Regions from separate parts of the Shewanella sp. Actino-trap-3 genome, predicted to be linked through region 3. Evidence: predicted binding sites of a transcription regulator. Region 3 holds the regulator's gene; each other region holds the start of a gene.
The links. The regulator sigma-54, encoded in region 3, starts transcription at its own class of promoters, with help from an activator protein. The targets are predictions, from matches to a motif close to GTTGGCACGNNNNTNGNNT.
Positions count from the first base shown of each region.

Region 1: a site for sigma-54 is predicted at 2,762-2,780, ahead of CXF80_RS17585 (nitric-oxide reductase large subunit). Genes of this name have one in related genera too.
Region 2: a site for sigma-54 is predicted at 2,582-2,600, ahead of CXF80_RS19805 (YggN family protein). Genes of this name have one in related genera too.

Region 1 is NZ_PJCE01000001.1:4,040,086-4,046,687, reverse strand. Features, by position in the region: gene CXF80_RS17600 (DUF2955 domain-containing protein) at 1-703, opposite strand, end outside; gene CXF80_RS17595 (HlyD family secretion protein) at 847-1,905, opposite strand; gene slyA (transcriptional regulator SlyA) at 1,907-2,386, opposite strand; gene CXF80_RS17585 (nitric-oxide reductase large subunit) at 2,825-5,113, shown strand; gene norR (nitric oxide reductase transcriptional regulator NorR) at 5,259-6,602, shown strand, end outside.
Region 2 is NZ_PJCE01000001.1:4,510,012-4,516,613, forward strand. Features, by position in the region: gene mutY (A/G-specific adenine glycosylase) at 1-178, opposite strand, end outside; gene trmB (tRNA (guanosine(46)-N7)-methyltransferase TrmB) at 429-1,145, shown strand; gene CXF80_RS19795 (YggL family protein) at 1,182-1,508, shown strand; gene glsB (glutaminase B) at 1,515-2,429, shown strand; gene CXF80_RS19805 (YggN family protein) at 2,668-3,480, shown strand; gene CXF80_RS19810 (LysR family transcriptional regulator) at 3,885-4,826, shown strand; gene CXF80_RS19815 (DUF885 domain-containing protein) at 5,781-6,602, opposite strand, start outside.
Region 3 is NZ_PJCE01000001.1:3,852,597-3,859,198, reverse strand. Features, by position in the region: gene kdsC (3-deoxy-manno-octulosonate-8-phosphatase KdsC) at 1-15, shown strand, start outside; gene lptC (LPS export ABC transporter periplasmic protein LptC) at 12-572, shown strand; gene lptA (lipopolysaccharide transport periplasmic protein LptA) at 559-1,140, shown strand; gene lptB (LPS export ABC transporter ATP-binding protein) at 1,137-1,868, shown strand; gene CXF80_RS16630 (RNA polymerase factor sigma-54) at 2,011-3,495, shown strand; gene hpf (ribosome hibernation promoting factor) at 3,521-3,808, shown strand; gene ptsN (PTS IIA-like nitrogen regulatory protein PtsN) at 3,811-4,254, shown strand; gene rapZ (RNase adapter RapZ) at 4,251-5,117, shown strand; gene CXF80_RS16610 (HPr family phosphocarrier protein) at 5,134-5,409, shown strand; gene mgtE (magnesium transporter) at 5,875-6,602, shown strand, end outside.

The DNA.
Region 1 (6,602 bases), 190 kb from region 3:
ACAAGGTGCCGATAGCCCGTTTTCGGGCGTAACCGAGTGCGCCATTCCAATGCATTGGGAATAACAATAACAAAGTGGTGGCTTGGGCTGACATGGAATCTTGTAAATTAAACACCTGAAATACCAAAAATGATGCGGTGGCAATTGATGCCCCCAGCAAGGCTTCGTGGCGCATACGGTTAGGCGCTTTAACCACGGCTGCCATTGGCGAGCGAGGTTCAACATCGGGCCATAGGGCGGTCATGGCATAAGCAATGATCACCGACGCTGCCGTCGCCCAAAAATTGCTAAAAATAAGATTGTTAATATCCACACTCGGATAACTGGCAAAGTGCAGCATAATACTTAAGCTGATCACCCCATTAGCACCGAATAAAAACAAGCTTCCACGTGACATTGCCGCAAATCGATACAAAAAAAGCCCAAAAACGATGGGCAATATCATCCCTGGGTGAGAACCAAATAAACCACCTAGAATACCGACCTCAATCCCAGCCATGACCGATGATGCCAACAGTTGACGCATCGCATGCGCATTCATCACGGGCACAAGTCCGAGTAATAGCATTGGGGTTACGGTAAAAAACACCCCATAACTTAGGTCGAAAAACTTACAAATCGCAAACCCTAGCGTTGCGCCTGTTGCAATGCGCAAGCATTGACGTAAATCGTTTGTAGTCAAAGGACTATGGCGTAACAACATCTGAAATACCTACGCGTCGGGGAAAATATTCCACAATAAAGAACTCATCCTGATTGATGCGTTTGCTAAAAAAAGCAACCACCAAAGAGAAAGTCAGCCATTGTTATGGATTAGAGAAATACTGATTAAATGTAAGAGGTCATTTAATAAATATAGTGCAGCACACTAATGACCTTAATTTGCACCTTGGCAATAAAGCCAAGCAAACCACTATTGGGCACTAATTGTACAGTGGCACGCGCGCCTGCTGGCAGTAGATTAACGGCTTGCTGGTCAAGCTCAAGGTGTAAACGTAAGCGCTGAGCATTGCGTACCCAACGAGCAGATTCTTGTGGTGCCGCCAAACGACCATTCGCTTCAAACTGTCCGGCGCTGACTCCAGCATCAATTGAACTCACTTGCGCACGATATAAACGTCCAGGTTCGCCATCAAATGCAATAAAAGCACTCGACTCAATATCAATGCCGCGAAGACTTTTTTCCCTAAAATCAGCAATGATATCAACCTTATCCGACACTAATGCTAATAATGGTTGGCCGACAGAAGCAAAACTACCTACCTGCAGCTGTAAATTAGTCACGATACCATTTTGATCGGCTCGAATTTGAGTATATGACAGATTCAACTCAGCTTGCTCTAAGCGATTCTGTGCTTGGCGAACTTTTAAGTTTCCATCACCATAACGACCACGACTGACTTTTAGTTTTGCTAAGCGCGCATTGGAGGCCTGTAAGTTGGCCTCTGCAGTCGTCGCATCACTGCCAGTCTGATCGTTAAGTTGTTGAGACACTCCGTGAGTCAAAAATAAAGAGTCAATTCTCTTCGCCTCACTGCGCTTTTGTTTGGCATTGGATCTATTGGCTTGCACATCTGCTTTGGCCGCTAATAAGGCAGCATCAAGTTCAGCGTTATCTTGTTTTGCTTGTTCCAGTGCTAACTGTGCTTGTTCTTCGGCAAGCTCGTAAGGAACTGAGTCAATCTTAAATAACACATCGCCTTTTTTTACCACTTGATTATTGGCTACGGCAATAGTCGCTATTTTCCCACTGACTTGGGGGGTGACTTTTGTCACTATTCTGGTCGCCATCGCTTGAGGGGTTAAAGGGATAACGGCATCAGCAAACATAAAGTAGCCGAAGACCATAACAAACATCAAAATGGCTATCTTAACGAGGCGGGCAAATTGTTGATCTGGAGTCATGTTATTTCTCACCAAAAGGGTCGGCAGACGGATCAAGTTTAGCCATGGCATTATCACTAATCAGACTGATCACACGTTCAAACTCACTTAATTCTTGACTGCTAATGCCATTGAGTAATTCAGCACGAATTTGCATAATCCGTGTTTCTATTTGTTTAAGAATGTCGATCCCCTGCGGTGTCAAACTCACTATTCGAGCGCGCTTATCGTTTTCGCAACAACGCCTTTTAATATAGCCTTGCGCTTCTAATTGACCCAAGGTACGCATTAACGATGACAGCTCTATTTCTAACGCATCGGCTAGCACTTTTTGACTCACATCGTCACCCAAACGTAATAGTTTCCATAATGCAGTCCAACGAGGATGAGTTAACCCTAGTGGAATTAATTCAACATCTGCGGCTGTGCGCCATAATCGATGCAATCTTCCTAGTTGCTCCGCAAGATGCAGCTCTTTTAGTCGTTCTAATTCGTTATACATATTAACTTGCCATTTAGTTAGCTTGCTAAGCATTATAACTAGTTAGCATGCTAAGTAAATAGCTCAGTTGCTTACTTGAAGTAAAAAAAGCTTAATAAATTAACTAAACACTTGATATATAAACTTTAAAATATTAATTAACTGAATATTAGTCTGACCTAAAATGCCTATCATCGGCTTTATCTATTCATACTCGACATGTTCAACCCATTCTCCCTTTGTAATAAAACAAGGTGACCATGATCACATTTAATAATTGTAAATATGACAACAGTGTCATATTTACAACTATTAAACAATGTCTAAATGACAATTTAATCCAATTGGGATTAAATTAATATTTATATATATCAATACTTTAATTAACTAAAAGTAGTTGGCACGACTTATGCTAATACATGCTATCTGTATCAAAATGACTTTGCGCTAAGAGGATTTATGAGCAAAAACAAACTCACCGGCATTGCACTGCTAATCGTGCTCGTTGCTTCCTTCACTGTATTACTCAGTTTAGGCAGTGGCATATATCGAGAAAAACCCCCTATTCCAACGGCTTTTACTGACACCAGTGGCCAACCCATATTTACCAAAGATGATATTGAACAAGGTCAACTTGTGTGGCGTTCTATGGGCGGTCATCAATTGGGATCGATCTGGGGACATGGGTCGTATGTAGCACCAGATTGGACTGCTGATTGGTTACACCGTGAAGCACAAGCTTGGTTATCAATCACCGCAATTGATCGTTATAATCGCGATTTTGCTGAACTTGATTCTGAGCAGCAGGCAGGTTTAGAACAAGGCCTCAGAAATGATATTCGTCATAATACTGTCATTGAAGGCGCTGATGGCAATACATATGTCGCATTATCAAATGTGCGTATTGCTGCGATAAATGAAGTCAGTCAACACTATTTATCACTCTTTGGTGACGACCCAGCCCTATCATCATTACGCGAACAATACGCCATGAAAGAAGGGACAATCACTGATGCCGAGCATCGTGAATTATTAAACGGTTTTCTCTTTTGGGGAGCATGGGCAGCAGTAACCGAACGTCCTGGCTATGAGTACACTTACACCAATAACTGGCCGTATGATCCCCAAATCGGCAATATACCGACTTCAGATAACATTGTTTGGTCAGTATTAAGTTTGGTGACATTGATCTTAGGTATTGCCATGTTGATTTGGCACCATGCCTGCTGCAAAGAAGAAGCATTACCGGAAGCGGCCAAAGATGATCCATTATTTTTTACCAAACCGACGCCATCACAAAAAGCCGTCGGCAAGTATTTTGTAACCGCTATTGGACTGTTTTTGCTGCAAATATTAGTGGGCGGTATTACCGCGCATTACGCAGTTGAAGGCCAAGAGTTTTATGGTTTCCCATTATCAGAAATACTCCCATACTCGGTCACTCGTACTTGGCATACTCAACTAGCTGTATTTTGGATTGCCACAGCTTGGTTAGGCACAGGGCTGTATATCGCGCCAGCACTATCAGGATACGAGCCTAAGTATCAACGCTTAGGAGTAAACATTCTGTGGGGCGCATTAGTTGTTATCGTACTCGGTTCTATGGCCGGTGAATGGCTTGGCGTACAACAATACTTTGATCTGGACATGAACTACCTATTCGGTCACCAAGGATATGAATACATTGATTTAGGTCGCGTTTGGCAAGTGTTGTTGCTGGCGGGCTTATTAATTTGGTTAGCGTTAGTGACCGCATCAATGCGTCCAGCCTTAAAAGTCAGCAACGACATGCAACCGGTGATTTGGGTGCTATATGCTTCATGTGTCGCGATTGGCTTATTTTATGGTGCTGGCCTGTTTATGGGCAAACACTCAAACCTAGCGATTGCAGAATACTGGCGTTGGTGGGTGGTGCACTTGTGGGTTGAAGGCTTCTTTGAAACATTTGCCACCTCTGTCATTGCGCTTATGTTAGTTCGCTTAGGTCTTATCCGTGCCCGCAGCGCCAATGGTGCAGTATTGTTCTCAACGGTAGTGTTTTTAACCGGCGGCTTAATCGGTACTTTACATCACTTATACTTTACCGGTACCCAAACTTCCGTCATTGCATGGGGAGCCATTTTCTCTGCGCTTGAAGTTGTGCCGCTAGCGTTAATTGGTTTTGAAGCCATGGAAACCTATCGCTTACGTAAAGCAAGTCCTTGGATGGAGCGTTATCACTGGGCGATTATGTTCTTTGTGGCCACTTCATTTTGGAACTTGATTGGCGCTGGGGTATTAGGTTTCTTAATCAATCCGCCTATTTCGTTGTACTTTATTCAAGGCTTAAACACCACTGCAACTCATGCTCACGCTGCGTTTATGGGAGTGTATGGCATGCTAGGCATTGGGCTAATGCTATTCTGTCTTCGTGGATTAACCGGCAATATGCAATGGAACCACAAATACCTTAAAGGGGCATTCTGGACCTTAAATATTGGTTTAGCGGCAATGGTATTTATGTCGCTACTGCCTGTGGGTATCGTGCAATTTTTTGCGGTTATTGACCACGGCTACTGGTATGCCCGTTCACCAGCGGTGATCCATAGCGACTTGGTTGAAAACCTAGTATGGATGCGAATGTTTGGCGATATTATCTTCAGTATTGGTGGGTTATTGATGGCGGCGTTCTTATATGACCTTATCAAGAAAGCTATCGTCAGCAAAGGGGTAAAAGCTAACCAAGCTGCCGTATTAACCAATAGCTAAGCTATACATTGATAAACATGTTTTGATAAATATCATATAAGGGGCCATCGAGGCCCCTTTTTGTATCAAGATTATGCTCTTTACCCTTGTTGTTATATTCACACTTGTCATAATGACATCACCTTGTAGTTAACTGGAGTTTGACATGGCATTGAGTCAAGCAGACTTAACCCGTATCGCACTTGATATTACCGCTAACTTGTCTAATCGCGATCGTTTTTCACGTTTAGTCACCACAGTAAGAGAAACCCTCGATTGCGATGCGGCGGCGCTATTATCATTTCAAGGTCATCAATTTACCCCTTTGGCGATTGATGGACTCAGTGCTGATGTACTGGGGCGGCGGTTTATTTTAAACGAACACCCAAGGCTTGAAGCCATTGCCAGAGCGGGTGATATCGTAAGATTTCCTGCCGACAGCGAACTTGCCGATCCTTACGATGGTTTAATTCCTAATGTAGAAGGTAACTTAAAAGTACATGCCTGTATTGGCCTACCATTATTTGCCAATGAACAACTCATTGGCGCATTAACCATTGATGCCATCGATCCCCATAAATTTGATCAATACAGTAATCATCAGTTACGCAGTTTTAGCGCCATTGCGGCAGCGTCTCTAAACAATGCATTACTGATTGATGAGCTTGAAAAACAAGCGAGCAACCTTACAATCCCCGACGCAAAACCATCAGGACAACTTAACCCAGACACCGAAATAATCGGTCAAGCAGATAATCTTTTATCGCTGCTTAATGAAGTTAATGTGGTCGCGGCAACTGAACTCAATGTGTTGATTTTAGGAGAAACGGGTACGGGTAAAGAGCTGATAGCTAAAGCTATCCATCAACATTCTGTGCGAGCCAATAAGCCCTTAGTATATTTAAATTGTGCCGCGCTGGCTGAATCCGTTGCTGAAAGTGAACTCTTTGGTCATGTCAAAGGCGCCTTTACTGGCGCCATTAGTCATCGTAGCGGCAAATTTGAAATGGCTGATAAAGGCACATTATTTTTGGATGAAATTGGTGAACTCGCGCTTAACTTGCAAGCCAAGTTACTGCGCGTACTACAATTCGGAGATTTACAGAAAGTCGGCGATGATCGCAGTCTAAAAGTGGATGTGCGTATTATTGCCGCGACCAACAAAGATCTCAAAAGCGAAGTATTAGCAGGTCGATTTAGAGCCGACTTATATCATCGCTTAAGCGTGTTTCCCATTGTCGTACCACCGCTAAGAGAGCGCCAGCAGGATATTCACTTGTTAGCAGGCTTTTTTATCGAGCGCTATCGCCAACAGTTACACTTAACTCATTTAGGGCTAGAACCTGCATCACTGCAATTACTTGAACGATATGATTGGCCTGGTAACGTGCGAGAACTTGAACATGCTATCCATAGAGCCGCCGTATTAGCCAAATCCCAAAGCCAAAAAGATGGCATGTGTATGATTAAAAATAGCCATTTTGAATTTGCAGATACCTCGCACTCTGTT
Region 2 (6,602 bases), 660 kb from region 3:
AACGCGCAATAAATTTTTGGAAATAGGGAATCACAGTTGCGACTTGAGTTTGCTGGAGCATGATCTCCGACACCCAAACACGATAAGGCGTTTTATTGATCTGCCAAGGCAGTGATTTACGACCATGTAGGTCATACCAAGCGATGATACGCTCAGAAAATGGAGTCAGATTTTTCATGGGCGCAGTGTAGCCATAGGCATTTTATTACACAAGTAGCCAGGCTATTTTAAATCACTCGTTTACACCAAATTAGCGTAAACATGTGCAATCAGTTTAGGTATAATGGCCCACTGACTTTAAAAATGATCTGTTACAGATAACAATTGCGTAATGTGCAGCTAAAAAGTGGCTACCATGGCATTTAGCCACTAACCCATTTAATCACTCGCTATAACAGCACAAGAAGTACGCAGACAATGAGGCAAAGATGAGCGACGTTACCACAGCTGAATTTAACGAAGACGGTAAATACATTCGTAAAATCAGAAGTTTTGTTTTACGTGAAGGCCGTTTAACCAAAGGCCAATCTCAAGCAATTGAAGCACATTGGCCAGCAATGGGACTTGATTACACTCCACAACCGTTGGATTTAAACCAAGTGTTTGGTCGCGATGCTGATACCGTTCTAGAAATAGGTTTTGGTATGGGTGCATCATTAGTGCAAATGGCAAAAGCAGCCCCAGAACAAAATTTTATTGGCATAGAAGTGCATAAGCCAGGCATTGGTACGTGTCTTTCTGAGGCCGGTGCTGCTGAAGTTACTAACTTACGTGTATATCATCATGATGCAATGGAAGTGCTAGAGCACAGCATTCTTGATGGTTCACTTGCGCGGGTACAATTGTTTTTCCCCGATCCATGGCATAAAAAACGTCATAACAAGCGCCGGATTGTACAAGCTGAGTTTGTACAGCTAGTCCGTCGTAAGCTTAAAATTGGTGGTGTGTTTCACATGGCCACTGATTGGGAAAATTACAGCGAGCATATGTTAGACATAATGAATGCCGCTGAAGGTTATAATAATCAATCAACAACTGGTACAGTTGTCGAACGTCCAGACCACCGTCCGCTTACAAAGTTTGAAGCAAGAGGCCACAGACTTGGTCACGGCGTATGGGATATCATGTTTGAGCGTATCGCTTAATCACTACTACACTTTTTAGCAATCGGAGAATACACCATGGCGCAAAATCGCAGTCGACGTTTACGTAAAAAATTACGAGTTGATGAATTTCAAGAATTAGGTTTCGAAATGAACTGGACATTTAATGAGTCAGTTTCTGAACAAGATATCGATAGTTTGGTTGATCAGTTTATTGCTCAAGTGATTGAACCACGTCAATTAGGTTTCCACGGTGGTGGACACAAGCAATGGGAAGGCATTATGGCTACCCAAACTATCGGTAAATGTACTGATGAAGATATTGCAGCAGTCAATGCATTCTGGAAAGACAAGCCAGTTTCTAACCTTGAAGTCAGTGATTTATATGATATTTGGTGGGGTTAAGCTAAATTGCCAGAGCAATTATTACTTCAAGACGCTGTCGATAAAGTAAGATCGCTATTGGGTAAAGGTAAGGTGGCAGGATATATTCCTGCTCTTGCCTGCGTTGACCCCAACAAAATAGGTATTGCAGTTACCACCATTGACGGTCAAACAATTGGTGCGGGTGATTATCTTGAACCTTTTTCCATTCAAAGTATTTCTAAAGTCTTTAGCCTGACTCAGGCACTTAATTTATATACAGAAGAAGAAATCTGGAGTCGAGTGGGTAAAGAACCTTCTGGGCATTCATTTAACTCGCTTGTACAGGTTGAACTAGAGCGTGGCAAACCGCGAAATCCATTTATTAATGCAGGCGCGTTAGTCATTGCGGACTTGTTGCAAGCACGCTTGGGTGCACCTAAACATCATATGCTTGAGGTGGTGCGTCAGTTGAGCCAAAATACCACATTAGCCTTCGACAAAGTGGTAGCAGATTCTGAGTATCAATTTAGTGCACGTAATGCTTCTATTGCCTATTTAATGAAGTCATTTGGTAATTTCAATGGCGACGTGAATACCGTACTTAAAAGCTATTTTCATTATTGTGCGTTAAGGATGAATTGTGCTGATTTGTCCCGGGCGATGTTCTATTTGGCCAATCGTGGTAAGACACTCGATGGCGATAGCTTAGTCTCACCAGTGCAAACTCGGCAGCTTAATGCATTACTCGCAACGTCTGGATTATACGATGGCGCAGGCGAGTTTGCTTACCGAGTGGGTATGCCGGGTAAAAGTGGCGTAGGCGGCGGTATTATTGCGATTATTCCTGGTGACATGTCTATCTGTGTGTGGTCGCCTGAACTCGACAATAATGGCAATTCATTGGCGGGTACAGCCTTACTTGAGCATTTAAGCCAGCAGTTAGGTCGTTCAATTTTTTAATTCCACATCACTATTTTTAATTTCACATCACTATTCGTAAAATAGACTACTTTTTGGTTTATTTTACGAAGAGGGTGATGTTTTTTGTTCATTTAGTAGATGTTAAATTTGAAAGTTTATAAAAATAACATATAAATCAAGCAACTATACTTGTTGGCATGACTAGTGCTTTATTGTGCTATAACTAATTATATTGAATAGATTTTATCGATATTCGTTTAACAAAAGGATTTTTATCATGACCAAACAGAAGTTAATTTGTGGTTTAGCGTTAACCAGCATGTTATTCACTGCAGGGGCATTGACTCCAGCCATGGCAAAAATGTCAATTAATGATGAAAAGTGTAACGTGACATTAAACTATGACGTGACCGTTGAACCGAAAAGTTTACAGATCAGTGATAATGGCAGCGAGAAATATCGCGTTCAACTGGGTCAATTGTATGTCGACGGTAAAGAAGTCGCATTAAATGACAAGCAACGGCTGTTATTAACTCAATATTCTGATGAGCTATCTCGCCAAGTTCCTGAAGTGATTGATTTAGTCACCGACGTTGTGTCGATGGCATCTCAGGCTGTCAATATGGCGCTAACACCAATATTTGGCGATGCCACAGGCGTTCAGATTGATAAGATGATGACAGGTATTCAACAACGCATTGATACTATGGCTTATCAACAAGGTGATAAATTTTATTTAGGCTCAACTGAATCTTCAATGGAACATGCCTTTAATGAAGAGTTTGAGCAAGAAATAGAGCAAATGGTAACGAACTCAATGGGCTCATTAATGATGACATTAGGTAGCCAGATCATGTCTTCTGAAGGTGGTTCGTTTGAAGAGAAAATGAATACTTTTTCACAAAAAATGGACAACGTCGGTAAAGACATCGAGCAACAACTTGAGTCGCAATCTCAAGGTCTGGAGCAACGCGCGACTGAGGTTTGTGATAATTTTGAAGGATTATTAGTGTTAGAAAGTCGAGTGCGTAAAGCCATCCCAGAACTTGCACCTTACACCTTAGCTACGCTAGGCGATATAAAAGAGTAACCTTGTTCAAGCTGTCTTCCCGGACACCTGACCTTCCCCTGTGCTTTTTTAAAGACACAGGGGCTTTTTTTTTCCGCCTATTTTAGCTATTTTGCCGCTATAGCTAGTGTTGCTTTGTTCTGATAAAAAAATTGTCAATTATAAATATACAGCTCGACAGGCTTTTTTTGTTATACTAATAAAAACTATAACAAAATTGCACTCTATTTTTGGATGTGGTTATATTTCGGAGTAGTCATTTGTTTGTGTTGATTTACAGTATTGGTTTGTTTCGATGCTCATTGAGCATCAACACTCTTAATAACTGAATGTTGATATTGTGCTTAGCAAGGTTTAGTTACCAGCAATGGCAAACAGACATCTGAAATTTTTATTAATGTCGTAACCAGCTTAAGGCGACTTTCATGTTAGAACTGTTAGAACCTATCGCAATTTTTACTCATGTTGCACGTGCAGGAAGTTTTAGTGCTGCAGCCAGACGTCTTGGCATTTCTAAATCTAAAGTGAGCACTCAAGTTGCAGATCTTGAACATAAACTTGGCGTTCAACTTATTCAGCGTACAACACGCAGTTTAAGTCTTACCGAAGCCGGCAATCTATTGTATCTTCAAGGCGAAGAACTACTTCGAGATGCAGAACAGGCAGTATCAAGTGTTCACAACTTAAATGATGCCACTCGTGGTGTATTGAAAGTCGGGATTTCGCAATCATTTGGTACTATGCATATTATTCCTGCTTTACCAGAATTTATGGCGAGACACCCAGATCTTGAACTACAAATCAGCTTGCTTGACCACAAAGTTGACGTTGTCAGCGAAGGTTTAGATCTGTTGTTAACCATGTCTGAGCAATTACCGCTGGGTATGGTGGCAAGGCCGTTGATGAAATGTCAGTTTTTGTTAGTCGCATCACCAGGTTATGTTGCCCAGCACGGAAACATTAGCCGGCCTGAACAATTGGTTGAACACAATTGCTTGGTGTATCAAGGCGAGTGGCATGAGCACAGTATGTGGCAATTTAAAAAGGGCGATGATTATTGCGAAATTGGCGTATCAGGCAATTTCCGTGTTGATAATGCGCCGGCATTAAAATCGGCGGCAGTGAGTGGTTTAGGTATTGTTTACTTAGCCAGTTATTTGCTGGAAGATGAAATTGCTGAAGGGACATTGGTTCCTTTGTTACCTGATTGGCAGTTGACCCATAATCTTCCATTACAAGCGGTGTATCCGCGTCGTAAACACCTGGCTCCAAAGGTGAGTGCGTTTATTGATTTTATTAAAACGCACATTAGTAGCCCACCTTATTGGGACGCTAAGTTTGAAAATTTGTACAAACAGCGTAAATAGCCTCAACTCTGGATAATAAACGGTTATCAAACAGCCCTGTGTTGTGCTAGCTGCATTGTATCGACTTTACATAGGCTGGAATGGCACATAGTTATTGAGGCAGCGCTTAACGCGGCTCTTAACATAGCGATTAATACGTCAATCCGCCTTGTTAGCAAAACACATGGCAAGTTTTATACTACGGACTTAAAAGACATCCGTTTCTAACCATTTACTCCCATCTCTTATCAAGAGTTGATGTTAACTAACCTCAACTCTGGATAATAAACGGTTATCAAACAGCCCAGTGTTGCGCTACCCGCCTTGTATCGACTTACAATAGGCCAGCTATTAATATAGTTATTGAGGCAGCGCTTAATGCGGCTCTTAACATAGCGATTAATACGTCAATCCGCCTTGTTAGCAAAACACATGGCAAGTTTGATACTGCAAACTTAAAATACATCCGTTGTTAACCATATATTCCCACTCCTGTTTAGAGTCGATGCTAGGTAAAAGCGGAAACACTGTTTCCTTTTTAAAACAAAGCCAAAAATTATCTTGCAGTTTAATATTAAAGTTATATTTATCAGTTTATTAAGCTTTTAATTTATTAGTTATTCATTAGGTAGCTAATCAAGGGGGCTGCTAAATACCAGAGTTAAGTTGTTGAAGTCTGTTCTGATATCAATACAATAGTTATTAGTTGATTCGAAATGATTTGAAGCATGCGTTTTCTGAGAAATGACCCCTTTTCAGTTAAGCGTACAAATCGGCAAGGTAGCAAATTTTGAATCAGTACTGGCAGTGGTTTTGAACTAATATAATGCCAGTCTTGAAACCATCATCCTAGTTTATTTGGTTACCCCAGACGTTGAGCTGGGGTTATTTTTTTGTGGCATTATGAAAGTAAAACCATAACCATAATCCAAGCTTGGTGCTTTACTTTATCCAGTACCAATAACCAACGCTAAATTACTGCGACTGAACCTGTTTAATCCACTTATTTACCTGCTCTGCAAGAATGTCTAATGGCAATGGCCCATTTTTCAAGATGGAGGTGTGAAATTCACGAAGATCAAACTTGGCGCCTAATTCTTTTTTGGCATGTTCACGTAGCTGAAGTATGTTAATCATTCCCACTTTATACGCGGTTGCTTGTGATGGCATAACAATATGGCGCTCGACCATTTTAATGGCATCAGATTGCGCATTTGGTGTGTTATCGACGTAATAGGCAATAGCTTGCTCACGAGTCCACTTTTTAGCGTGTATTCCGGTGTCAACGACTAAACGACATGCGCGCCACAGTTCCATTGATAGACGGCCAAAGTCTGAATAAGGATCTGCATATAAGCCCATTTCTTTAGGAAAATATTCAGAGTAAAGTCCCCAGCCTTCAGTATAAGCAGTGTAACTGCCAAATTTACGGAATTTTGGAATGCCTTGCAGTTCTTGTGCAATAGCAATTTGCATGTGATGACCAGGGATCCCTTCATGGTAGGCCAGAGCCTCCATTTGATATTTTGGCATCGCTTCCATTTTATATAAATTAGCGTAATAGGTGCCTGGACGAGATCCGTCTGGTGCTGGTTGATCGTAAAATGCTTTACCTGCCGACTTCTCTCTAAAAGCCTCCACCTTTCGTACCACTAAAGCGGCTTTAGGCTTAATGGTAAATACTTCATCTAAACGAGACTCCATAGTATCGATCAGAGACTTGGCTTGGGTGAGATATGCTGTTTTACCTTCATTAGTGTCAGGGTAATAAAACTGTTGGTCATCGCGCATGAAAAC
Region 3 (6,602 bases):
GGAATGAGTATATGAATCGGATCACCCTAAGTATTGTGGCTTTTTTTGGTCTTGCTTTTATGTTGTACTGGCAAGCACAAATAAAACGCAGTGAAATGGACTCGGTGAAAGTACCTGGTATTGAGCGCCCTGACTTTATTGCAGATAACCTACGCACCACGGAATTCAATCAACAAGGTTTTGTCGAAAGTCGAGTCAGCGCCGAGCACATGGAGCATTATGCTTCAAGTGACATCACTCACTTTACCAAACCGATATACCTCATTTACCCTGAAAATGGTAAAGCACAATGGCAACTAAGTGCAGATCGAGGACAATTGAATAAAAACACCAGCAAAGTCATATTAGAAAACAATGTTATTATTGATGCCATTGATATAGAAGAACCCCTGCAGTCATTGAGTACCCAAGCGGTGACGGTAGACTTAACCACTATGATAGGCACCTCACAAGAGATGGTGTATATCAAAGGCAAAGGGTTTATTATTCAAGGCTTAGGCCTACATGCTGACTTGAATTCGCAACAATTATCGCTACTGAGCCAGGTAGAAGGAACATATGAGCCACATTAATCGTCTCCACACTCGCGCCAATGTTATTTTATTGAGCAGCATGCTTTGCCTGTTGAGTTTGCCTGCTACGGCGAAACAAGGTGATCTGAAACAAGAATTAAAAATTGTTGCGGTTAGCCAATTTGCTGACATAAAAAATAACCAAATCATTTTTAATGGTCCGGTTAAGATTGTCCAAGGCAGTATTAATATCAATGCTGATGAATTACGGGCGTTTACCCCCGAAAACAGCACCAGTAAGAAACTTATCGCCACTGGCAAACCCGCGACGTTTTCACAAGAATTAGATGACGGTCAAATTGGTACTGCCAGTGCCGACGAAATATCCTATGACCTTGCGACTACCACGCTAACATTGACAGGTAATGCCAAACTTAATCAATCGGGTAGCCAAGTGACCGGTAATCGAATTAAGTACAACATCAATGCGCAAGAGCTTATTGCTGAAAGTTCGGGCACAGGGCAAGATCGGGTTATCACCATTATTCAACCTGAGAATTTCCAAGACGAGTCTGCGCCAAAGCAAAAACTCCCTGAAATCCCAGTTAAAAAGCAGATCAAACCATGACCCAAATAACCTTAACCGCTGAAAATCTGGCTAAAAGCTATAAAGATCGTCAAGTTGTTAAAGATGTCAGTTTAACGGTTAAAACAGGCCAAATTGTTGGGCTTTTAGGCCCCAATGGTGCAGGTAAAACAACCACCTTTTATATGGTTGTCGGCCTAGTGAAAAGTGATAAGGGTCGAATTTTAATTGATGATGACGATCTCACTGACGATCCTATGCATCTGCGAGCTCGCAAAGGCATTGGTTACTTACCACAAGAAGCCAGTATTTTCCGTAAACTCACAGTGTATGACAACATTATGGCCGTGTTGCAAACGCGCAAAGAACTCAGTACAGACCAACGTATTGAACAGCTTGAGCATCTATTAGAAGAGTTCCATATTACCCATATTCGAGACAGCCTAGGCATGTCGTTATCGGGTGGTGAACGTCGTCGTGTTGAAATTGCGCGCGCTTTAGCCGCCAATCCAAAATTTATTTTACTCGATGAGCCCTTTGCTGGTGTTGATCCGATTTCTGTCATCGACATAAAAAAAATCATTCAACAACTTAAAAGCCGAGGTCTAGGAGTATTAATTACCGACCATAACGTACGTGAAACGTTAGATGTCTGTGAGCGAGCTTATATCGTCAGCCAAGGTAATTTAATTGCCGAAGGCACACCTGATGAGGTATTGAGCAATCAACAAGTTCGGGCGGTGTACTTAGGTGAACAATTCAAGCTATAGTTACTTTACGGGCCTTTAGTCTATCTAACTCATTTGATTGAACGATATCTAAACAGCGTTAAACATCATTGATGTACGTGACAATCCATTACAGTTTTATAAATTGTCACTTTTATGGAAATCATCTAGGGATAAGCGGTAAATGAAAGCGTCACTCCAACTTAAAATGGGTCAACACTTAACCATGACCCCACAATTGCAGCAAGCCATTCGCTTACTGCAATTATCGTCATTGGAGCTACAGCAAGAAATCCAACAAGCATTGGATTCAAATCCATTACTTGAAATAGAAGATGAGTTTTCTGAAGCAAAAGACCCCGTAAAAGAAAATCGCGACCAAGCTGATACAGACTTCAGTGACAACAGCATTGTCAATATTGAAAAAGACACCTCAACAGTCGACACAGCAGAATCTATGACCAAAGAAACCATGGATGATTTAGCCATGGATACTACATGGGATGAAGTGTACACCGCCTCGCCGATGTCAGGTTCAGGTAGTGCTAGCATGCGCGATGATGACATGCCGTTTCAAGGTGAAACCACCGAAGGTCTGTATGAACATTTAGAATGGCAGAAAAATCTCACTCCATTTTCAGAGACCGATCTTGCCATTGCCACAGCGATCATCGACGCCGTGGATGAACGCGGTTATTTAACCCAAAGTACCGACGATATTCTCGAAGCCATGGGTGACGAAAATGTTGAGTTAGATGAAGTTGAAGCTGTATTAAAACGAATTCAACACTTTGATCCCGTTGGTGTTGCTGCACGTGATTTAAGTGAATGTTTATTGATCCAATTAGCGCAATTCTCTAACACCACACCCTATATCGATAATGCCCGTTTGCTAATTAAAGACTATTTAACCTTAATTGCTGGGCGTGATTTTAGATTATTGATGCGCAAAACTAAGCTAAAAGAAAATGAGTTACGTGACGCCATCACCCTAATCCAATCACTCAATCCTCGTCCAGGCTTATTGATCACCGCCACCGAAGACGAATTCGTTATTCCCGATGTCACGGTACTAAAGAAAAATGGCCGTTGGGTTGTAGAGTTAAACCCAGACAATATGCCCAAAATTGGCGTTAATCAGCAATACGCTGCCATGGCTAGAAGCAGTAAAAATCAGTCTGACAGTCAATTTATTCGAGGCCATTTGCAAGAGGCTAAATGGTTTATTAAAAGTATCGAAAGCCGCAATGATACTCTACTCAAAGTGGCAAATTGCATTGTGCAATTTCAGCAAGGCTTCTTTGAATACGGTGAAGAAGCCATGAAACCTATGGTGCTAAATGATATCGCTGAAGCAGTAGAAATGCATGAATCGACAATTTCACGAGTCACCACACAAAAATATATGCACACCCCACGTGGACTATTTGAACTAAAGTACTTCTTCTCTAGCCATGTCAGCACTGACGATGGCGGGGAATGCTCATCAACAGCAATTCGTGCTTTTATCAAAAAGCTGGTTGCCGCAGAAAACCAGAAAAAACCATTGAGTGACAGTAAAATGGCTCAACTTCTGGCAGAACAAGGCATAAACGTTGCTCGTCGTACGATTGCAAAATACCGAGAAGCAATGCTAATCCCGCCCTCAAACCAACGTAAGAGTTTATAACCTACAAGGTTGTGGAGGATTTTCTATGGATATAAATCTGACTGGACGTCATGTCGAAATAACAGAATCTTTACGTGAGTATGTTAATGGTAAATTTTCAAAGCTTGAACGACACTTCGATCAGATCCATAATGTACACGTTGTACTCCATGTAGAAAAATTACAACAAAAAGCAGAAGCCAAAATCCACGTTAATGGCGCAGAGATTTTTGCTATGTCAGAAAATACTGATATGTATGCTGCAATAGACGCCCTGATCGATAAACTCGACCGTCAGGTAATTAAACACAAAGAGAAGTATACAAAACACTAACGATGGAACTTTGTACCATTCTGCAGCCGGAATGCACTACCTGTGCCACACCGGGCAGTAAGAAAAAAGTACTGGAACTCATCAGCAATTTAGTCGCTGCCCAGTATCCAACCCTGTCTTCGCAAGAGGTTTTTGAAAGCCTATTAGCGAGAGAAAAAATGGGTAGCACAGGTATAGGAAATGGCATTGCGATACCTCATGGTCGATTAACGACCATCGATCACCCCATCGCGATATTTGTTAAATGTGAAGAAGCCATTGCCTTTGATGCAATTGATAAGCAGCCCGTGGATATTTTATTTGCTTTGTTAGTACCTGCAGACCAGTGCCAACAACATTTAGGCACGTTATCGAGTATGGCTAAAAAGCTCAGCGATAAGCAAATATTGAAACAGCTTCGCAAAAGCCACAACGCAACAGAACTTTATCGGGTTATAACTGCATGAAACTTGTCATAGTATCGGGACGTTCAGGTTCAGGGAAATCCGTTGCCTTAAGAGTATTAGAAGACCTAGGATATTATTGTGTCGATAATTTGCCTCTACCCCTCATTGGCACATTACTCGCTCAGCTCAAGGGCAGTAATGATTTAGTTGCGATTAGTGTTGATGTCCGCAACATTGCTGAACAAGGCAAAGTGCTTCAAGACCAATTAGCCCTACTTGAACATGACACTGAAATTATCAGCTTCTTTCTAAATTCCAATGATAAAGTGTTACTTAAACGCTACAGCGAAACACGCCGATTGCACCCGTTATCTAAAAATCATATTTCACTGCAAGAAGCGATCAAATTAGAAGGCCGTTTACTTGAGCCTACCGCAAAAATTGTTGACCATTACATTGACACTTCGGCGCTAAATATCTACGAGTTAAGCGACCAAGTTAGGCAAATACTATTAGGCAGTGTCGATAAAGAATTAGTGATTAACTTTGAGTCTTTTGGCTTTAAGCACGGCATGCCGACTGAAGCGGATTTTATGTTTGATGTACGTTTTTTGCCCAATCCACACTGGGAAATAGAATTGCGCCCAATGACAGGATTAGACGAACCCGTACAAGAATTTTTAGGGCGTCAGCCATTGGTCAACAAGTTCATTTGGCAAATTGAAAACCTATTTGAAACCTGGATGCCACATCTAGAACGTAACAATCGCAGTTACCTGACTATCGCGATTGGTTGTACGGGTGGCCAGCATCGGTCGGTATATATTGCAGACCAATTAGCAAAACGATTTAGGCAAGGCAGTAAACACACTGTTAATGCTCGCCACAGAGAATTAAGTATAAGTGAACTAACCGCTAAGTGAGCATAGGATTGCATGAATGATCAAACTTGAACGCCAAGTTACCATTTCCAACAAATTAGGATTACATGCCCGTGCAGCAACAAAACTCGCGGTATTAGCCGCCGATTTTGACGCGAACATCACCTTAACTCAGGGCGAAAAAAACGCCAGTGCCGCAAGTGTGCTCGGGTTATTAATGCTTGAAAGTGGAATAGGGAAAATGATCACCGTGACCGCAAAGGGCCCAGATGCCGAAGTAGCATTAAATGCAGTGTGTGATCTGATTAATGCTAAATTTGATGAATCTTGTTAAATTAGTGAAGAGTACGATTCGCGAGTCACTCACTTTTTAATCCACTATTATTCTTATTACACGTGGCCTAACCAAACTGTCACGACATTGATGCTCAACGGTAGACATCAGTCCCTCGATAATATTAGCCCTTAAGTTTATCTCACGCAGTTGATACCCATCTGATTAAGTATCAGTTCACTCTGCGGGAGTTTAGCGTTTAACATAATACATATATCGCCGCTTTCAGCAACGGATCCAGTTTGACTCTGCATCCGTGTAGTCGTCCGTCAATATGATGTATAGCAGCGTAGACCATGCATAATTTCGTCCAAAGGAAACGACTCAAGTATCCCATTTTGGCGTTACATTGTCTTACAAGCAGACAACGATTATTGCACCAATACGCCTTAAACAGAAAAACCTGAGCAGCCCAGAATGATTACATACTTGATGATATAAGTATGATGAATAGGAAGTAGATATATGGGTAAAGAGTACCTAGATAATGAGATAACCGAACAACGCCTCAATCAACTCGTTCAAGCGCTAGACAGTGGTTTGTTTGTTCATGCTCGTAACATGTTGCACACCATGTCACCTAACGATGTCGCCCTAATTCTCGAATCATCACCCCCCAAAAACCGACAAGTGTTATGGCAACTGATTGACCAACAATATGCGGGTGAAATTCTTGACGAATTAGGTGAAGAGCTTAAAGATTCACTCATTAGCAGCATGACACCAGAAAAGCTCGCCCAGGCCACAATAGGTATGGACACAGATGATCTCGCCTATATTCTTCGCAGCTTACCCGATGGAGTTTACAAGAAAGTACTCAAGTCAATGCGCAGCCAGGACAGGGATAGAGTAGAACAAGCACTGCGCTACCCTGATGATACTGCAGGCAGTATCATGAACACCGATACCGTCACCTTACGACCCGATGTCAATATCGAAGTGGTATTACGTTATTTACGTCAACGGGGAAACTTACCCGATACTACCGACACCTTATATGTTGTTGACCGTCAAGATCATGTTTTAGGCGGAGTAAGATTAGTCGATTTATTAACCTGCGATCCAAGCGTAACCGTCCGAAGCATTATGGACACAGAGTTAGAAAGTATTCCGGTTGAGATGTCTGATAAAGATGTAGCCCAAAAATTTGAACGACTCGATTGGCTATCCGCCCCAGTCGTCGACAGCCAAGC